DNA from 3 places in the Actinosynnema sp. NPDC059335 genome. Region 1 is predicted to be linked to each of the others. Evidence: riboswitches for the same ligand, from Rfam matches in the RefSeq annotation. Region 1 holds a riboswitch; each other region holds the start of a gene.
What was found. Region 1 has a riboswitch for thiamine pyrophosphate ahead of ACFXGA_RS31745 (thiamine ABC transporter substrate binding subunit). Riboswitches for the same ligand answer to the same signal wherever they lie in the genome.
Positions count from the first base shown of each region.

Region 2: linked by a shared signal. The riboswitch ahead of thiO (glycine oxidase ThiO) and the one ahead of ACFXGA_RS31745 (thiamine ABC transporter substrate binding subunit) in region 1 are both predicted to bind thiamine pyrophosphate.
Region 3: linked by a shared signal. The riboswitch ahead of thiC (phosphomethylpyrimidine synthase ThiC) and the one ahead of ACFXGA_RS31745 (thiamine ABC transporter substrate binding subunit) in region 1 are both predicted to bind thiamine pyrophosphate.

Region 1 is NZ_JBHYXZ010000140.1:16,178-21,558, forward strand. Features, by position in the region: gene ACFXGA_RS31735 (mannosyltransferase) at 1-1,092, shown strand, start outside; gene ACFXGA_RS31740 (4a-hydroxytetrahydrobiopterin dehydratase) at 1,048-1,341, opposite strand; TPP riboswitch at 1,375-1,491, shown strand; gene ACFXGA_RS31745 (thiamine ABC transporter substrate binding subunit) at 1,479-2,513, shown strand; gene ACFXGA_RS31750 (ABC transporter permease) at 2,666-4,234, shown strand; gene ACFXGA_RS31755 (ABC transporter ATP-binding protein) at 4,234-5,256, shown strand.
Region 2 is NZ_JBHYXZ010000005.1:95,368-101,893, reverse strand. Features, by position in the region: gene ACFXGA_RS02905 (threonine/serine dehydratase) at 1-492, opposite strand, end outside; gene ACFXGA_RS02900 (S1 family peptidase) at 1,025-2,188, shown strand; gene thiE (thiamine phosphate synthase) at 2,289-2,948, opposite strand; TPP riboswitch at 2,992-3,103, shown strand; gene thiO (glycine oxidase ThiO) at 3,089-4,096, shown strand; gene thiS (sulfur carrier protein ThiS) at 4,093-4,293, shown strand; gene ACFXGA_RS02880 (thiazole synthase) at 4,295-5,050, shown strand; gene ACFXGA_RS02875 (MarR family winged helix-turn-helix transcriptional regulator) at 5,108-5,539, shown strand; gene ACFXGA_RS02870 (hypothetical protein) at 5,876-6,274, shown strand; gene ACFXGA_RS02865 (DUF4241 domain-containing protein) at 6,279-6,526, opposite strand, start outside.
Region 3 is NZ_JBHYXZ010000005.1:84,283-90,808, reverse strand. Features, by position in the region: gene thiC (phosphomethylpyrimidine synthase ThiC) at 1-1,301, opposite strand, end outside; TPP riboswitch at 1,292-1,419, opposite strand; gene ACFXGA_RS02840 (hypothetical protein) at 1,524-2,288, shown strand; gene ACFXGA_RS02835 (peptide deformylase) at 2,285-2,869, opposite strand; gene ACFXGA_RS02830 (DUF3263 domain-containing protein) at 2,981-3,277, shown strand; gene ACFXGA_RS02825 (LytR C-terminal domain-containing protein) at 3,274-3,906, shown strand; gene ACFXGA_RS02820 (AAA family ATPase) at 3,982-6,276, opposite strand.

The sequences.
Region 1 (5,381 bases):
CCGTTCACCTACCCGCCGTTCTCCGCGCTCGTCTTCGTGCCGCTGTCCTGGGTGCCGTGGGGCGTGGCCCGCTGGTTCTGGCAGCTCGTCAGCCTCGCCTGCCTGTGGTTCGTCACCCGCAAGTCGCTCCAGCTCGTCGGCAGCGGCGACCCGCGTCGCGCGATGCTGTGGACCGGCCTGTTCATCTGGGTCGAGCCGGTCCGCACCACCCTGAACTACGGCCAGATCAACCTCGTCCTGGCCGCCCTGCTGCTCGGCACGCTGGTCTCCGCGCGCAACGCCGCGCGGGGCGCGGGCGTCGGGATCGCGGCCGGGTTGAAGCTCACGCCGGCGATCTCCGGGCTCTACTTCCTGGTGAACCGCCAGTACAAGGCGGCCGTGTGGTCGGTCGCGGCGTTCTTCGGCACGGTCGCGGTGGCGTACGCGGTGTCGCCGCGCCTGTCGAACGAGTACTGGTTCCACCTGCTGGGCGACGCCTCCCGCGTGGGCCCGGTCGGGTCCGCGATCAACCAGTCGCTGCGCGGCGCGCTGTCCCGCACCGTCGGCCACGACATCGGGACGGGGCCGGTCTTCGTCGGCGCGGTCGTGGTGGCGGCCGTGCTCACGGGGTTCGCGCTGCACGCGGCGGTGAAGGCGCGGGACGCGTTGGCGATGATCGTGTCGGTGCAGCTCCTCGGGCTGCTCGTCTCGCCGATCTCGTGGAGCCACCACTGGGTGTGGGCGGTGCCCGCGCTGATGTGGCTGCTGTACTCGGCCCGGCACCGGCTGGCCGTCGTGACGGCGGTCGCCTGGCTGCTGGCGATCGGCAGCTACCTGATCTCGTTCCTGCTCAACGCGCAGCCGTCGATCTGGATCATCCCGCGGCCCTGGCACCAGTCGGCGCTCGGCTGGGTCTACCCGGCGGTGGGCGTGCTCACGCTGGTCACGATCGCGGTCGTGCTGCGGGGCCGGCGGGCGGCGACGTCCCGACAGGTCGGCGGGTCACGACAGGTCGGCGGGTCACGACAGGTCGGCGGGTCACGACAGGACGGCGGGTCGCGGAGCGGGTCACCGGACGGCGTCGAGCACCCCGTCGATCTCCTCCGCGAGTGACACGTCCAGGGCGGTGATCCCGCCGCTGGAGTGCGTGCTGCAGCGGAACGTCAGCGTGCGCCACCGGATGTCGATGTCCGGGTGGTGGTTGTCGTTCTCGGCGATCTCCGCCACGCGGTTCACCACCTGCAACGCCTGCGCGAAGCTCTCCAGCTCCACCGTGCGCACCAGCGCGGCGTCCTGCGCCCGCCACGACGGCAGCGAGGTCAGCGCGGCGGTCACCTGGTCGTCGGTCAGCAGCTCGGCCATGGCCCCGATCGTGCCACCGCGCGGGGTAAGCTGTCCGTTCGCCACGGGAGTCCGGTGCTGCGCCGGGCTGAGAGGAAGGCGCGCGAGCCTTCGACCGTCCACACCTGATCCGGGTCATGCCGGTGTAGGGAGAGATGATGTTCCGACGAGTGCTGCCCGCCGTGACCGCGTTCGCGCTGCTCACGGGCTGTTCGGTGACCACGTCCGACGCGCCGCCCGCGGGGGAGCGGGTGGTCACGCTGGTGACGCACGACTCGTTCGCGCTGTCGCCGGAGCTGCTGGAGCGGTTCAAGGCCGACACCGGCATCACGATCAAGCCGCTGGCCAGTGGCGACGCGGGCGAGGTGACGAACAAGCTGGTCCTGACCAAGGACGCCCCGATCGGCGACGTCGCCTTCGGCGTGGACTCGACGTTCGCCTCCCGCGCGTTGAAGGAGGACGTGTTCGCCGAGTACGCGAGCCCGGAGGCGCAGCACGGCGCGCAGCGCTACCGGCTCGACCCGCCGAACCGGCTGCACGCGGTGGACGTCGGCGACGTGTGCCTGAACATCGACGTCGCGGCGTTCGCGGGCCTCGGCGAGCCTCAGCGGTACGAGGACCTGACCGACCCGAAGTACAAGGACATGCTCGTGGTCGAGGACCCGGCCACGTCCTCGCCCGGCCTCGCGTTCCTGCTCGGCACGATCGCCGAGTTCGGCGAGGACGGGTGGCAGGACTACTGGGGCCGGCTCAAGGCCAACGGCGTGAAGGTCGTCAGCGGCTGGGAGGAGGCGTACACGCAGGACTTCTCCGGCTCCAGCGGCAAGGGGCCGAGGCCGGTCGTCGTGTCCTACGCCTCGTCGCCGTCGGCGGAGATCGGCGACGACGGCACGCCGCGGACCAAGGCACTGCTGGACACCTGCTACCGGCAGGTCGAGTACGCGGGCGTGCTGAACGGCGCGAAGAACCCCGAGGACGCGAAGAAGGTCGTGGACTTCCTGCTCGGCGAGCAGGTGCAGGCGGACGTGCCGGGCCAGATGTACGTGTACCCGTCGCGCGAGGGTGTCGCGTTGCCCGAGGCGTGGACGAAGGCCGCGCCGCTGCCCGCCGAGGCGCGGTCGCTGCCGGCGGGCGAGGTCGACGCCAACCGGGAGCGGTGGGTGCGGCAGTGGCGCGCGTTGGTCCAGGGCTGAGGTCCGGTCCCGGTTCCGGTTCGCGCGGGGGTTCGGGGTCCGGGTCGTCCGGCGGTCGGGGGTTCGGGTCGGGTTCGCGCGGTGGTCGGGGGTTCGGGGCGTCCGGTGGCGCGGGGTCCGGGTGGCGTGGCGGCCGGCGGCCGGGGCCCGGGGTGGTCTGGGTGCTCGCGGCGTTGCTGCCGGTGGTGTTCCTGGGCGTGTTCTTCGCCTGGCCGGTGGCGGCGATCGTCTCGCTCGGGTTGGGCGAGGGCGGGCCGCTGCCGGTCCTGGCGCGGGCCGACACCTGGGACCTGGTCGGGTTCACCCTCGGCCAGGCCGCGGCGGCGACGGCGTTGGCGCTGGTCGCGGGCATGCCGGTGGCGTTCCTGCTGGCCCGTTGCCGGGTGCGCGGCGCGGGGGTGGTGCGGGCCGCGGTGATGGTGCCGTTCGTGCTGCCGACGGTGGTGGTGGGGCTCGCGTTCCGGGCGTTGTGGCCGGACGGGGGTGTGCTGCCGATCGTGCTGGCGAACGCGTTCTTCAACGTCGCGGTGGTCGCCCGCACGGTCGGCGGGCTGTGGGCGCGGGTGGACCGGCGCGCGGAGGACGCGGCGCGGGCGTTGGGCGCGTCCCGCGTGCGGGCGTTCACGTCGGTGGTGCTGCCGTCGTTGGCGCCGGCGATCGGGTCGGCGGCGTCGGTGGTGTTCCTGTTCTGCGCCACCAGCTTCGGGGTGGTGCTGGTGCTCGGCGGGGCGCGGCACCGCACCCTGGAGACGGAGATCTACCTGCGGACGGTGGAGCTGTTCGACCTGTCCGGCGCGGCGGCGTTGTCGCTGCTGCAGTTCGCGGCGGTGATCGCGGTGCTGGTGGTCGGCGGCCTGGCGCGCCGGCGGCGGGAGCGGGGGCTGCCGCTGCGGGTGGAGCCGCCCCGTCGCCCGGTGGGCGGCGAGTGGGGTGTGGTCGCGGCGGCGTGGCTGGTGGTGGCCGCGTTGTCGACGCCGGTGGTGGGGCTGGTGGTGCGGTCCCTGGCGACGCACGACGGGTGGAGCTTCGCGGGCTACGCCGCGCTGGCGGGCACCGGCGAGCGCGGCACGCTGGCGGTGTCGGGGCTGGACGCGGCGCTGAACTCGGTGCGCGTGGCGACCGACGCCACGGTGGTGGCGCTGCTGGTCGGGGTGACGTCGGCGGTCGTGCTGGTGGGGTTGCGGCGGCACGGGTCGTGGTTCGCGGAGGCCCTGGACACGGCGCTCATGCTGCCGCTGGGCGTGTCGGCGGTGACGCTCGGCTTCGGCTACCTGATCACGATGAACGCCCTGCCTGGTGATTTCCGCACGTCACCGCTGCTGGTGCCGCTGGCGCAGGCGCTGGTGGTGACGCCGTTGATCGTGCGGATCGTGCTGCCGGTGCTGCGGGCCGTGGACGAACGGCTGCGGCAGGCGGCGGCGACGCTGGGCGCGAGCCCGTGGCGGGTGTGGCGCGAGGTGGACTTCCCGCTGGCGTCGCGGTCGCTGCTCGCGGCGGCCGGGTTCGGGTTCGTGGTGGCGCTGGGCGAGTTCGGGGCGACGAGCTTCCTGGCCCGGCCGGACGCGCCGACGCTGCCCGTGGTGATCGCGCGGCTGATGTCGCGGCCGGGGGAGTTGAACAGCCAGATGGCGTACGCGGCGTGCGCGTTGCTGATGGTGGTGACCACGGCGGCCGTGCTGGTGATCGAGCGGTTGCGGGTGCCGAGCGGTGGGGAGTTCTGATGTCGTTGCGGGTGGACGGGCTCAGCGTGGCGTACGGTCCCGTGCTCGCGGTGTCCGATGTGGACCTGACCGTGGTGGACGGTGAGGTGGTGGCGCTGCTGGGGCCGTCCGGGTGCGGGAAGTCGACGCTGCTGCGCGCGGTGGCGGGGCTGGAGCCGGTCGCGGGCGGCGCGGTGTCGTGGGACGGCGCGGACCTGGCCGGGACGCCCGTGCACCGGCGGGGTTTCGGGCTGGTGTTCCAGGACGGGCAGCTGTTCCCGCACCGGGACGTGGCGGGGAACGTGGCGTTCGGGCTGCGGATGCGGGGGGTGGAGCGGGAGGCCCGGGGCAAGCGGGTGGCCGAGCTGCTGGAGCTGGTCGGGTTGGGCGGGTACGGGGCGCGGCGGGTGACCGAGTTGTCCGGTGGCGAGCAGCAGCGGGTGGCGTTGGCGCGGGCGCTCGCGCCGAGGCCGCGGTTGTTGTTGCTGGACGAGCCGCTGTCGGCGTTGGACCGGGCGTTGCGGGAGCAGTTGGCGGTGGACCTGGCGCGGCTGCTGCGGGAGGCGGGGGCGACGGCGCTGGTGGTGACGCACGACCACGACGAGGCGTTCACGCTCGCGGACCGGGTGGCGGTGATGCGGGCCGGGCGGATCGTGCAGGTCGGGGAGCCGTCGTCGGTGTGGCAGCGGCCGGTGGACGTGGAGACGGCGCGGTTCCTCGGGTGCGGGAGGGTGCTCGGGGCGGAGGCGGCGGAGGAGTTGGTCGGGGTTCGGGGGCGGGTGGGGTTGCGGGCGACGGCGTTGCGGGTGGATCCGTCAGGGGGGATCGAGGCGGAGGTGGTGGAGCGGGTTCATCGGCGGGATCACGTGCGGTTGGTGGTGAGGTTGAGGGGGCCGGTGGGTGACCGGTCGGGGGATCGGTTGGAGGGGGAGTTCGAGGCGGTGGCGGCCGTGGTGGAGCCGCCTGCGGTGGGGGAGCTGGTCAGGTTGGTGGTGGATCCCGATGGGGTGGCGGTGATCGGGGATCAGGGTGGGAAAGCGTGAAAGATCAAAAGCGTCCTCGCCGGACGGGCAGGCCAGCAGGATGACGGGGGTGGGTGGTGAAGCCCCGGTTGCGTCGTTGGTCGGGTTTCGTGTCATCCCGCCGACCTCCACGAGGGCTACCGCAC
Region 2 (6,526 bases), on a different contig from region 1:
CGTCGCCACGTCCGGCAGGTCCGCCACGACCTCCAGCCCGATGGTGCCCTGACCGGCGATGACGTCGGGGTGGTCGAACGGCGGGATCAGCGTCGCGCCCCGCTCGGCCACCAGCTCCGCGGCCCGCGCCTCCCGCTGCGCCATGGGCACCTGCACGACCTCCGCGCCGTGGGACAGGGTGGCCTCGACCTTGACCCGGGGCGTGGTGTCCGGCACGACGATCGCCGCGCGCACGCCGAACAGCTTCGCCGCGTACGCGACGGCCTGGGCGTGGTTGCCGCTGGAGTAGGCGACGACGCCGCGCGCCCGCACGTCCTCGGGCAGCCGGGCGAGGGCGTTGTACGCGCCCCGGATCTTGAACGCGCCGACCGGTTGCAAGCTCTCCGGCTTGAGCCACAACCCGTCGTCGAACCGCAGGAGCGGTGTGCGCACCGCCGCGCCCTTGACGCGGTCGGCGGCGGCCTGGATGTCGGAGATGGTGACGAGTCCCATGGCGTCGATCCTCACCCCTGCGGCGGCGTCCCGCCTACACGGCGCGCTACCGGAACTCCTCCTGTGTCACCCGCCCGGTTCAACAGCATTCACACGTACGAGGCTTGCGTGACGGGATCGCTTACATGTGGCAAATCCGCCCGAATCGGTGATCGAGTCACTACCTTGAGTGAGAGTTAACTGTCAAACGCTACACAGCGCAGTCATATCGGCGTGTCCTGTGACACACTTCGCCCTCAGATGGCTCGAACCGTCATAGGTAACGGAGTCATAACGTCGCTCGAACGGGCGAGTGCTGGTCGACCGGAGACCGGGGAGGAGTGGCATGCGGGACACGCGAGCGCCGTCCCGGCCGTGCGCCTCACCGCGTGCGACCGCGGTCCGGGAGGCACGAGCGACGAACCGGGCGAGAGAAAAAGGGGTGGGGCGACCCCTGCCGCCGCCCCACCACCCGTCCCCCTAGAGCCCCCGAGAGCGGTCCCTGCAACCAGGCTCTCGGGTTCCCTGCACCCGAAGATGAGGGAGACGCCTAATGAACCGCACGAGTGCGGTCCGCCTTGCCACGGCCGTCCTGCTGGCCACGAGCACGGCTACAGCTCTCAGCGTACCGGCCTTCGCGGCGCCCGCCGCGCCCAATGGCACAAGCCCGGCCGACACGGAGAGCTACCCCGCCGAGTTGCTCCAAGCGGCGCAACGCGACCTCGGCCTGACCGCCGAACAGGTCACCGCCCGTTTGGCGAGCGACACCCGCGCGGGTGAGGTCGAGGCGGCCGCGAAGGCCGCCGTCGGCGCCGCCTACGCGGGTTCGTGGATCAACCAGGCGACCGGCAAGCTGGTCGTCGCGGTGGCGGACCCGGCGAAGGCGGGCGCGGCGAAGGCCGCGGGCGCCGACGCCAAGTACGTCGCCTTCTCCCACCGGCAGCTCACCGGCGCGAAGTCGGCGCTCGACGGCATGTCGGCGCCGAAGTCGATCACCGGCTGGCGGGTCGACGACCAGACCAACTCGGTCGTGGTCGAGGTGAACCGCTTCCAGCGCGACGCGGCGGCGGAGTCGTTCCTGGCGGCGGCCAAGTCGGTCAGCCCGGCGGTCCGGGTGGTCGAGGTCGACGAGTCGCCGACGCCGCTGTACGACACCCGCGGCGGTGACGCCTACTACATCGGCAGCGGCCGGTGCTCGGTGGGCTTCGCGGTCGCCGGCGGGTTCGTGACCGCGGGCCACTGCGGCCGCACGGGCAACGCGACGACCGGCTTCAACCGCGTCTCGCAGGGCACCTTCGCGGGCTCGTCCTTCCCGGGCAACGACTACGCCTGGGTGCGGACGAACACGAGCTGGACCTCCCGCCCGTGGGTCAACCGCTACAACGGCTCCAACGTCACCGTGACCGGCTCGTCCGAGGCGGCGGTCGGCGCGGCGATCTGCCGTTCCGGCTCCACCACCGGCTGGCGCTGCGGCACCGTCCAGGCCAAGAACCAGACGGTGAACTACGCGCAGGGCTCGGTGTCGGGCCTGACCCGCACCAACGCCTGCGCCGAGCCCGGTGACTCGGGCGGTTCGTGGGTGGCCGGCTCGAACTACAGCCAGGCCCAGGGCGTGACCTCCGGCGGTTCGGGCAACTGCACCTCCGGCGGCATCGTCTACTTCCAGCCCGTCAACGAGATCCTCAGCGCCTACGGGCTCAGCCTGACCCGCGGCTGACGTCGCGGCGCCGCGCGGCCGTCCCTTCCCCTGCGGGCCGCGCACCGCTCGGGCGACGCCCCCGGACCACCCGGTCCGGGGGCGTTCCGCGTCCCGGGGGTCACGCCGACGACCGCGCGCCCTCCAGCCGACGCGCGAACCACTCCGCGGCGGCGCGGGGGTCTTCGGCCTCGGTGACGGCGCGCACGACGACGACCCGTTCCGCGCCCGCCGCCAGCACCTCGGGCAGCCGGTCCCGGTCGATGCCGCCGATCGCGAACCACGGCCGGTCGGTCGTGCCCGCCGTGGCCCGCACCAGGTCCAGGCCCGGCGCGGGACGGCCCGGCTTGGTCGGCGTCGGCCAGCACGGCCCGGTGCAGAAGTAGTCCACGCCCGGTTCCCCGGCCGCCGCCCGCGCCTGCGCGACGTCGTGCGTGGACCGGCCGATCACCACGTCGTCGCCGACGACGCGGCGGGCGAGCGGCACCGGCAGGTCGTCCTGCCCGAGGTGCAGCACGTCGGCGTCCACGGCCAGCGCCACGTCCGCCCGGTCGTTGACCGCGAGCAGCGCGCCGTGCCGCGCGCACGCCTCGGCGAGCACCTCCAGCGCGGCGATCTCCTGCTTCGCCTCGATGCCCTTGTCCCGCAGCTGCACGACGTCCACGCCGCCCGCGAGCGCGGCGTCCGCGAACTCGGCGAGGTCGGGGCGCGTGGGCGTGCAGAGGTAGAGCCGTGCGTCGGCGAGCCGCCGCCTGATCCGCGTTCCGTCGAGTCCTGGCACGGCGGCACGGTAACCGCCGCGCCGCCGCGTGCGCTACGGTGGACGCGGTCCGCACGGGAGCCTGGAACAGACCGGGCTGAGAGGGAGCGTGGTCCGCTCCGACCGTCGAACCTGATCCGGGTCATGCCGGCGCAGGGAGCGTGAGTGCCTTGGCAATGCGAGTGACCGTCCTCGGCGGTGGCGTCATCGGCCTGTCCGCGGCCTGGTACGCGGCCCGCGCCGGCTACACCGTCGAACTGGTCGACCGCGCCTCCCCGCACGGCGGCTCGTGGGTGGCGGGCGGGATGCTCGCGCCGATCACCGAGGCGTGGCCGGGCGACGAGGAGGTCCTCGCGCTCGGCGTCGAGTCGCTGGAGCTGTGGCCGGAGTTCGCCCGCGAGCTGGGCGTCGCGCTGAGCCCGGCGGGGACGCTGGCGGTCGCGGTGGACGGGGCCGACGTCGAGGTGCTGGACCAGCTGCGCGCCCACCTGGACCGGCTGGGCCGGCCGGTGTCCCGGCTGACGGGGCGCGAGCTGCGGGCGCTGGAGCCCGGTCTCGGCCCGGTCCGCAGTGGACTGTCCGTGCCGGGCGACGTCGCCGTGGACAACCGGGCGCTGCTGCGCGCGCTGCGGGAAGCCTGTGCCGCCAACGGTGTCGTGTTCGCCGCCGAGCCGGGCGCGGAGCGCGACGTGACGGTGATCGCGGCCGGCGCGTGGAGCCGCGACCTGCACCCGGCGCTGCGGACGGTGATCCGGCCGGTGAAGGGCGAGATCCTGCGGCTGGCCGCGCGGCCCGGCGCGTTGCCGCCGCCCCGGCACACGATCCGCGCCCACGTGTCCGGCCGCCCCGTCTACCTCGTGCCCCGCGAGGACGGGTTCGTGCTCGGCGCGACCCAGTACGAGGCCGGTTTCGACGGCGACGTGACCGTCGGCGGCGTGCGGGACCTGCTGCGCGACGCCGAGGTGGTGTGGCCGGGCATCGCCGAGTACGCGCTGGTCGAGGCCGCCGCCGGGTTCCGCGCGGGCAGCCCCGACAACGCGCCCGTCATCCGCCTGCTGGAACCGGGCGTGGTGGCCGCCACCGGCCACCACCGCAACGGCCTGCTCCTCGCGCCCGTCACCGCCCGGCGGGTGCTCGCCCTGCTCCGCGAAGGAGGAAACAGTCGGTGAAGGCGCACGTGAACGGTGTGGAGCGGGAACTGGCCGACGGGTCGACCGTCGCCACCGTGCTCGCGCTGCTCGACGCCCCGCCGCGCGGTGTCGCGGTCGCCCTGGACGGCGAGGTCGTGCCGCGCGCGGCGTGGGCGACGACGGCGGTGCGCGACGGGGCCGCGGTCGAGGTGCTGACCGCCGTGCAGGGAGGCTGACGTGGACGACCCCTTGGTGATCGCCGGGCGCGAGTTCGGGTCGCGGCTCGTCATGGGCACCGGCGGCGCGGCGAACCTGTCGGTGCTGGAACGCGCCCTGGTGGCGTCCGGGACGGAGCTGACGACGGTCGCGATGCGCCGCCTGGACGCGTCCGGCGGGGGAGTGCTGGACCTGCTGGCCCGGCTGGGGATCGCGGCGCTGCCCAACACGGCCGGCTGCCGCACCGCCGCCGAGGCCGTGCTCACCGCGCGGCTGGCGCGGGAGGCGTTGGAGACGAACTGGGTGAAGCTGGAGGTCGTGGCCGACGACCGGACCCTGCTGCCCGACCCGGTGGAGCTGCTGGACGCGGCCGAGAGGCTGGTCGACGACGGGTTCGTGGTGCTGCCCTACACCTCCGACGACCCGGTGCTCGCGCTGCGGCTGGAGCAGGTGGGGTGCGCCGCCGTGATGCCGCTGGGCTCGCCGATCGGGACGGGGCTCGGCATCCGCAACCCGCACAACATCGAGCTGATCGTGGCGCGGGCGTCCGTGCCGGTGGTGCTGGACGCGGGGGTCGGCACGGCGTCGGACGCGGCGCTGGCGATGGAGCTGGGCTGCTCGGCCGTGCTGCTGGCGACCGCCGTGACCCGGGCGCAGGACCCCGAGCGGATGGCGGCGGCCATGCGGGCGGGCGTGGAGGCCGGTCGGCTGGCCCGGTTGGCGGGGCGGATCCCGAAGCGGTTCTGGGCGCACGCGTCGAGTCCCGCGGTGGGGTGATTGCCCGGCACGGCATGATGGACGCTCATCCTGTCCGTCTGCCCGAGGAGGAGTGCCGTGACGGCCGACCAGGTCGAGGACGCCACCGCCCGGCTGTACCTCGCGATCGGCAGGCTATCCCGGTTGCTGCGGCGCACCGGCTCGCCCGGTCTCGGACCGGGCGCGGTGTCGGCATTGGCCACGTTGGCGCGGTGCGGCCCCATGCGGCTGGGCGACCTGGCCGCGAAGGAGGGCGTCGCGCCGCCCACCCTGTCGCGGATCGTGGCGGCCCTGGTGGAGGCGCGGTACGTGCGGCGGGAGCCGGACCCGCAGGACGGGCGGGCCTGGCTGGCGACGCCGACGCCGGAGGGCGTGACGATGGTGTCGGGCGTGCGGTCGGCGCGGGTGCGGGAGTTGCAGAGGCGGATCGAGCAGCTGGCCCCGGAGCACCGCGACGCGCTGGTGAACGCCCTGCCGGCGTTGGAGGAACTGGTCGGCGAGACCGCCTGACGGCGGCGCGCGAGCACGACGACCACCCGGCCGCCGGGGTCGCGGGCGGAGGACCGCCGCAGCCCCCGTTCCCCGTCCGGCACGGGGGTGCACGATCTGCGTCCCGCTCACCCGGATCGGGCCGTGGAACCCGCGGCTCTCGCGCGGTGTTCGAGGGGGACGTCGGGCACGACGGTCATCGACTGCGCCCGGCGGATCGGGCGTCCCTGTCCGGGTGGCGCCGCCGGGTTCGACGAGGTGAGCGCCGTCGGGGCGGCGGAATTGTCGGTTCCCGGTGGCAGAATGAAGAACAGGGGGCCGCGTCACGCCGGGGGCGTCCCCGGCCGGCTCCCAGCGGTGCCTGCCGAAGAACAGCTCCGGGTCGCCGCCCTGCTCAAAGCCGTCCTGGACGAGTTCGACGCCCGTTCCGCCGCACGCGTGTCCGAGCACGCCGACCGGGGCGTCGACGGGCTCAAGGCCGCGCTGCTGTCCGACGCCGAGCACACGATGGCGCACCGCGGCCTGGCCACGCCGCACGTCGTCCTCCAGGCCGAGCACCTCGCGGGCGACGGCGAGGTCCGCGCCCGGTTCGTGGCCCGCAACCGCGCCCTGCGGCACGCGTTCGCCGAGCGCCTGGGCCCCGACCGGGCGACCGAACTGCTCGCGTTCCCCGAGGGCGCGCTCACCCTGTGGCTGCTGGACCCCGAGACGGTCGACCTGCGCGCCCCGTACGAGGGCTACCTGCGGCGGCTGTGAACCGTCACGGCCGCGGCGTGGCGCCGTGCAGCACGAACGTGTCGACCACGAAGCACGTCACCCCGCCGTCCGCGGCGCGGCCGATCCACGTCGGGTACGACCCGTCACCCCACCCGCTGGTGAACGCGACCAGCCCGTGTCCGGTGGACGGGTCCCGCATCGGCGCCGCGTGGGCCTCGAACACGCCGTCGTAGGCGGTGTCGTGGTTGTCGTCCAGCCACGCGCCCAGCGCGGCGGCCGCGTCGGCGTCCA
Region 3 (6,526 bases), on a different contig from region 1:
GCCGCGATCTTGTACGTGATCACGCCCGTCTTCACGTCGTCCCGGTTGGGCAGCCCCAGGTGCTCCTTCGGGGTGACGTAGCACAGCATCGCCGTGCCCAGCCACCCGATCTGCGCCGCCCCGATCGCCGAGGTGATGTGGTCGTACGCGGGCGCGATGTCCGTGGCCAGCGGCCCGAGGGTGTAGAACGGAGCCTCCCCGCACCACTCCTCCTCCAGCCGCACGTTCTCCGCGATCTTGTGCATCGGCACGTGACCCGGCCCCTCGATCATCACCTGCACGTCCTTCGCCCGCGCGACGTGCGTCAGCTCGCCCAACGTCCGCAGCTCCGCGAACTGCGCCTCGTCGTTCGCGTCCGCGATCGAACCCGGCCGCAGCCCGTCACCCAGCGAGAACGTGACGTCGTACGCCCGCAGGATGTCGCACAGCTCCTCGAAGTGCGTGTACAGGAAGCTCTCCTTGTGGTGCGCCAGGCACCACGCGGCCATGATCGACCCGCCCCGCGACACGATGCCCGTCACCCGCCTGGCCGTCAGCGGCACGTACCGCAGCAGCACCCCCGCGTGCACCGTCATGTAGTCCACGCCCTGCTCGGCCTGCTCGACGACGGTGTCCCGGTACACCTCCCACGACAGCTTCGCCGGGTCGCCGTCCACCTTCTCCAACGCCTGGTAGATCGGCACCGTCCCGACCGGCACCGGCGAGTTCCGCATGATCCACTCGCGGGTCTCGTGGATCCGCTTCCCCGTCGACAAATCCATGATCGTGTCGGCGCCCCACCGCGACGCCCACACCATCTTCTCCACCTCCTCCTCGATCGAGGAGGTCACCGCCGAGTTCCCGATGTTCGCGTTGACCTTCACCAGGAACTTCTTCCCGATGATCATCGGCTCGGCCTCCGGGTGGTTCCGGTTGAGCGGGATGACCGCCCGACCGATCGCCACCTCGTCCCGGACGAACTCCGGGCTCAGGTTCTCGCGCGCCGCCACGAACCGCATCTCCGGCGTGATGACCCCCGCCTTCGCGTACGCCAGCTGGGTCACCGCCCCGTCGACCGGCTCCCGCCGCGCGATCCACTCCGCACGCACCCTCGGAAGTCCACTGTGGACGTCGATGGTCGCGCTCTCGTCGGTATACGGACCGGAAGTGTCGTACAGGTCGACGTGCTCGCCGTTGGTCAGCTCCACCCTGCGGAACGGGACCCGCACGCCGTCGCCCACCTCGCGGTAGACCTTGCGCGAACCCGAGATCGGTCCCGTGGTGACACTGGGCTTGACCGAACGGTCGTCAAGAGCCGTCACGACATTCCTCCCTACGCCGGCATTACCCGGTCAGGTTCAGGCGGTCGGCGGCGCCGGGGCCCTCACACCCCAGCCGCCCTCTCAGCCCGCTGTGGCGCGAGCTCCCGCGTGTGTTGAGTTTTCGCACTGCGTTCGAGCAGTCGGCCCGACCATAGCCACGGCCAGGTGCCGATGCCAAGGTGCGGATGCCGAAGACCACCGGTTGCGCGTACCTTTCACCGCGTGGCTGATCACCGGCCGTTCCCGCCCGGCGCCCGGCGCGTGGCCCGCCCCGCCGCCGTCTCGCCCTGCCCGTCCTGCGGCGACCTGGCGGGCCGCGGCTACCCCGCCTGCCGCTTCTGCGCCGAGCTGGTCGACCAGTACTGGCTGCTCGACTGGCAGGAGCTGCTCGCCGCCGAACAACTCGCCGAAGGCGGCGCCGGCGAGCGCGAACTCGCCGAGCTGGTCCTCGCCGACGAGGTCGGCCGCCACCCCTGGACCTGCACCGACTGGGCGATGACCCTCGTCACCTGCTCCCAGTGCGGCGAGGAACTCGCCACCGGCCCCGCCGACTGCGTCCGCTGCGCCATGGCCGACGCCCTCCGCTGGTCGTGGGACCACGCCGGCTACCCGACCGCGATCACCGCCGCCGAACACGCCCTCCGCGTCGCCCGGGCCGCCCTGCGCGCCCCCCACCGCGGCCGCCCCGCCACCGTCGCCGCCTGGCGGCTCCTCCTGCCGTTCCTGCTGGTCGGAGAGCTGCCGACGGCCGGCCAGATGCGCCGCATCCGGGCCGCCGTGCTCGCCGGCGCCTACACCGACCTGGCCCGCTGCCCCACCCACCGCGAACTCGCGTCCTACCCCGAGCTGCCCTGGCGACGCCCCGAACGACCGCCCCGCGCCGACCACCCCGCGCCGCACCGCGCCCACGACCGGCGCGACCCGTCCCACCGCGCGCCCGCGGGCGGGACGAGGCCGGGCCCGCCCTGGTCCTCGTCGTCGCCCTAGTCCTCGTCGTCGTCCGCGAACGGGTCCTCCGACGTCGCCGGGTCCCACGACAACCCCGGCACACCCCACCCGTTCGCGCGCAGCATCCTCTTCGCCGCCCGCTTGTGCCGCCCCACCAGCCGGTCCAGGTAGATGACCCCGTCCAGGTGATCGGTCTCGTGCTGCAGGCACCGCGCGAAGAACCCGGTGCCCTCCACCTCCACGGGCTTGCCGTCCCCGTCGAACCCGGTCACCTTCGCCCACGGCGCCCGCCCCGTCGGGTACGACTCGCCCGGCGCCGACAGGCACCCCTCGAAGTCGTCGTCCGGGTCCGGCATCCCCAACGGCACCTCCGACGTCTCCAACGTCGGGTTCACCACCACACCGCGATGGCGCACACCCTCGTCGTCCGGGCAGTCGTAGACGAACAACCGCAGGTCGATCCCGATCTGGTTCGCCGCGAGCCCCACACCCCGCGCCGCCGCCATCGTCTCGTGCATGTCCTCGATCAACGTGCGCAACGACTCGTCGAACACCTCGACCGGACGGGTCGGGCGGTGCAGGACGGGATCTCCGGCGATCCGGATCGGGTGAACTGCCATGGCGTGCAGCCTAACGGCGCGCCACGGCGGACGCGCCGACCGATGAGCCCACCCACACCAAGATCACGTGATGTAATGGCACCCACGCACGGGACACGGCTGAGGAGCCAGATGGACGCCGCAGAGGCACTGGCGCCGGCGGAGGGGCCGGACGACGGTTTGAACGACCGGGAACGCGAGATCCTGGCCTTCGAACGCCAGTGGTGGAAGTACGCGGGTGCGAAGGAACAGGCCGTCAAGGAGCTGTTCGACATGTCCGCGACGCGCTACTACCAGCTGCTCAACGCGTTGATCGAGAAAGAAGAGGCGTTGGCCGCCGATCCGATGTTGATCAAGAGACTGCGCCGGTCCCGCTCCGGCAGGCAACGCGCCCGCGCGGCCAAGAGGCTGGGCGTCGAGCGCCGATGACGAACCCCGAACAGCCGGCGGGCCCCGCCCACCCGGCCCGCGCCGCGGGCTACGCCCTGCTCGGCGTGGCCGTCATCGCCCTGGTCATCGGCCTGGTCAGCCTCGTCACCGGCGGCCCCGACGACACCCCGCCCGCCGCCCAGACCACCCCGCCCTCGGCCACCTCCGACACCCCGGACGGCTCACCGACCGCCCCCTCGGAGACCACCCCCGCGCCGACCACCCCGCCGTCGGACACCACACCGGCCACGACCGCCCCCACCACGACCGCCGCCCCCGGCGGCACCACCGCGAACGTCCCCCCGCCGCCCGTCGACACCGTCCCCAAGCCGCCGGTGCGCGTCTACAACAACAGCACCACCCAGGGCCTGGCCGCCCGCGCCCAGGCCGACGTCGAACAAGCCGGGTGGCAGGTCGCCGAGAGGGGCAACTACTCCCAGGGCACCATCCCCACCACCACCGTCTACTTCCGCCCCGGCACCGACGAGGAACCCTCCGCCCGCGAACTCGCCACCGTCCTCGGCGCCCGCGTGGAACCCCGGTTCGACGGCATCCAGGCCGCGCACCCCGGCATCATCGTGATCGTCACCAACGACTACCGGGGCCCGACCGCCAAGAAGGCATCCTGACCCGGCGTCCCGACCCGGCCTCCCGCCCCCGACCGGCGTGCCGTCGCCCAGCCCGGCCACCGCCGCCCCGACGCCTCACCGCTCCCGCGACTCCGCGTAAGCGGCCAGGGACGCCAGCTGCGCCGGGTCCAACGACGGCCGCACCCGCTCCCGCGCCGACGCCAGGTGCGCGCCCGTCACCTCCGACGCCGACAACGACTCCCGCATCGCCGTCAACGCCGCCTCCCGGATCAACGCCGCGCAGTCCGCCGCCGAATACCCGTCCAACTCGGCCGCCAACGCACCCAGGTCCACGTCCGACCCCAACGGCGTGTTCCGCGCCGACGCCCGCAGGATCTCCGCCCGCGCCTCCGCGTCCGGCGGCGGAACGTACACCAACCGCTCCAACCGACCCGGCCGCAACAACGCCGGATCCACCAACTCCGGCCGGTTCGTCGCCCCCAGCACGACCACGTCCCGCAACGGCTCGACCCCGTCCAACTCCGTCAACAACGCCGCCACCACCCGGTCCGACACCCCGGAATCCGACGACTGCCCGCGCCGCGGCGCCAACGCGTCCACCTCGTCCAGGAACACCAACGCCGGCGCCGCCTCGGCCGCCCGCCGGAACAACTCCCGCACCGCCCGCTCCGACTCGCCGACGAACTTGTCCATCAGCTCCGCGCCCTTCACCGACAGCACGTTCAACCGCCCCGTGCCCGCCAACGCCCGCACCAGGAACGTCTTGCCGCACCCCGGCGGACCGTACAGCAGCAGACCGCGCGGCGGCGCCACCCCGAGGCGCGCGAACGAATCCGGGTACTGCAACGGCCACAACGCCGACTCCGTCAACGCCTGCTTCACCTCGGCCATGTCACCGACATCGGCCAACGTCAACCCACCCGTCCGCAACGTGTCCGAAGTGGACATCGAAATCGGACGGACGATCTCCAACGCCCCCACCAGGTCCGCCTGCGCCACCCGCGGCTCGTCCGCGTCCCGCTGCCGCAACGCCGCCCGCAACGCCGCCTCCCGCCGCAACGCCACCAGGTCCGCCGCCACGAACCCCGGCGTCCGGTCCGCCACCACGCCGAGGTCCACATCGGACTCCACCGGCACGTCCCGCAACAACACCCTCAGCAACTCGGTGCGCGCCGCGCCGTCCGGCAACGGCAACACCAACTCCCGGTCCACGAGCTCCGGCACCCGCAACCGCGGGTCCACCGCCTCCGGGTGCGCGCTCGTGACCACCAGCGCCACCCCCTCGGGCCGGCGGCGCAACGCGTCCAGCACGACCGTCGCCACCGGCGGCGGCGACGCGGCCGGCAACAACGCCTCCACGTCGGTCACCAACAACACCGCCGGCGCCTGCCCCTGCGCCCGCGCCACCGCGTCCACCACCCGCTGCGCCGCCGCGTTCGCCTCCAACACGGCGATGCTCGGCGCCGCCACCTCGACCACCGTCGCCCCCGCCGCCTGCGCCACGGCCCGCACGAACGTCGCCTTGCCGACCCCCTCGGGCCCGCTCACCTGCGCCGCCAGGCGCGGCGTCGCCCCCAACCGCGCCAACAAATCCGGGTGGCTGAACGTCAGGTCGAACCACTCGGCGAGCCGCTTCGCCGCCTCCTGCTGCCCGACCAGGTCCGCCACCGGCACCGCCGGCACGGCCGCCTCAACCACCTCCGCCGCCGCACCCCCAACCCCCGACGACACCCCCACCTGCGTCAACGCCTGCCCCACAGCCCCGCCCGCCCCGACGCCCACCCCGCCGTCCCCCGACCCGCGACCCGCCCCCGCCGCGCCTCCCGACACCGCCGGCACGTCACCGGTGCGCGCCCCGTCCCGCCACCCGACCACCGTCGACGGCTGCACCGCCACCGGCACCCCGGCCGGCTCCGTCGCGGTGATCGTCAACAGCTCGTTGGTCCACGTCATCCCGATGGCGTTCGCCAACTTCCGCCGCGTGGCGCTCACGTCCGCACCGGGCGGCGGCGCGAGGTCCTGCGGCAGCAGGGACACCGCGTCACCGACCGTCAACACCTTCCCGGTCAACGCCATCCGCAACGTCTCCGGCGTGAGCGACGTGCTGGCCAACCGCGACCCCGCCACGGTCACCGAACGCGCCGCCGCGACGTCCACGGGAGCCACCACCACCTCCGCGCCTTCCACCACGCCGAGGTTCGACAGCGTCACGTCGTCCACCAGCACGACACCGGGCGGCCCGTCACCGGCCGTCGCGGCGGCGAGGGCGGCACTCGCCCTGGCCCCGGTGAGCCGCACCGCGTCCCAGGCCCGCAGCCCGAGCGCGTCCAGCACCTCGGGGTGCAGCCGAACCACCCCGCGACGGGTGTCCAGGGCCGACGGGGACAGGCGGGCGGTCAGCGTGATCACGGGGTGAGCGTAGTTGGGGCCGACGGCCGAGGCGGGACGGTCCACCCACCCCCGACGCCGCGAGCCGGACTCCGCCAGCCCCACCTCGCCGGGCCAGGCTCTACCCACTCGCACGGACGCACCGGCTCGCGCTCACCTCACCGACTCACCCGGCCCGGCGGCGTTCCTCGCGGATGCGTCCGACGGGGCCGCACCCGACTCACCGGCACGTGGCGAGCGGCTTAGCGGGTCGACCCCGGAGCGGGGGTCG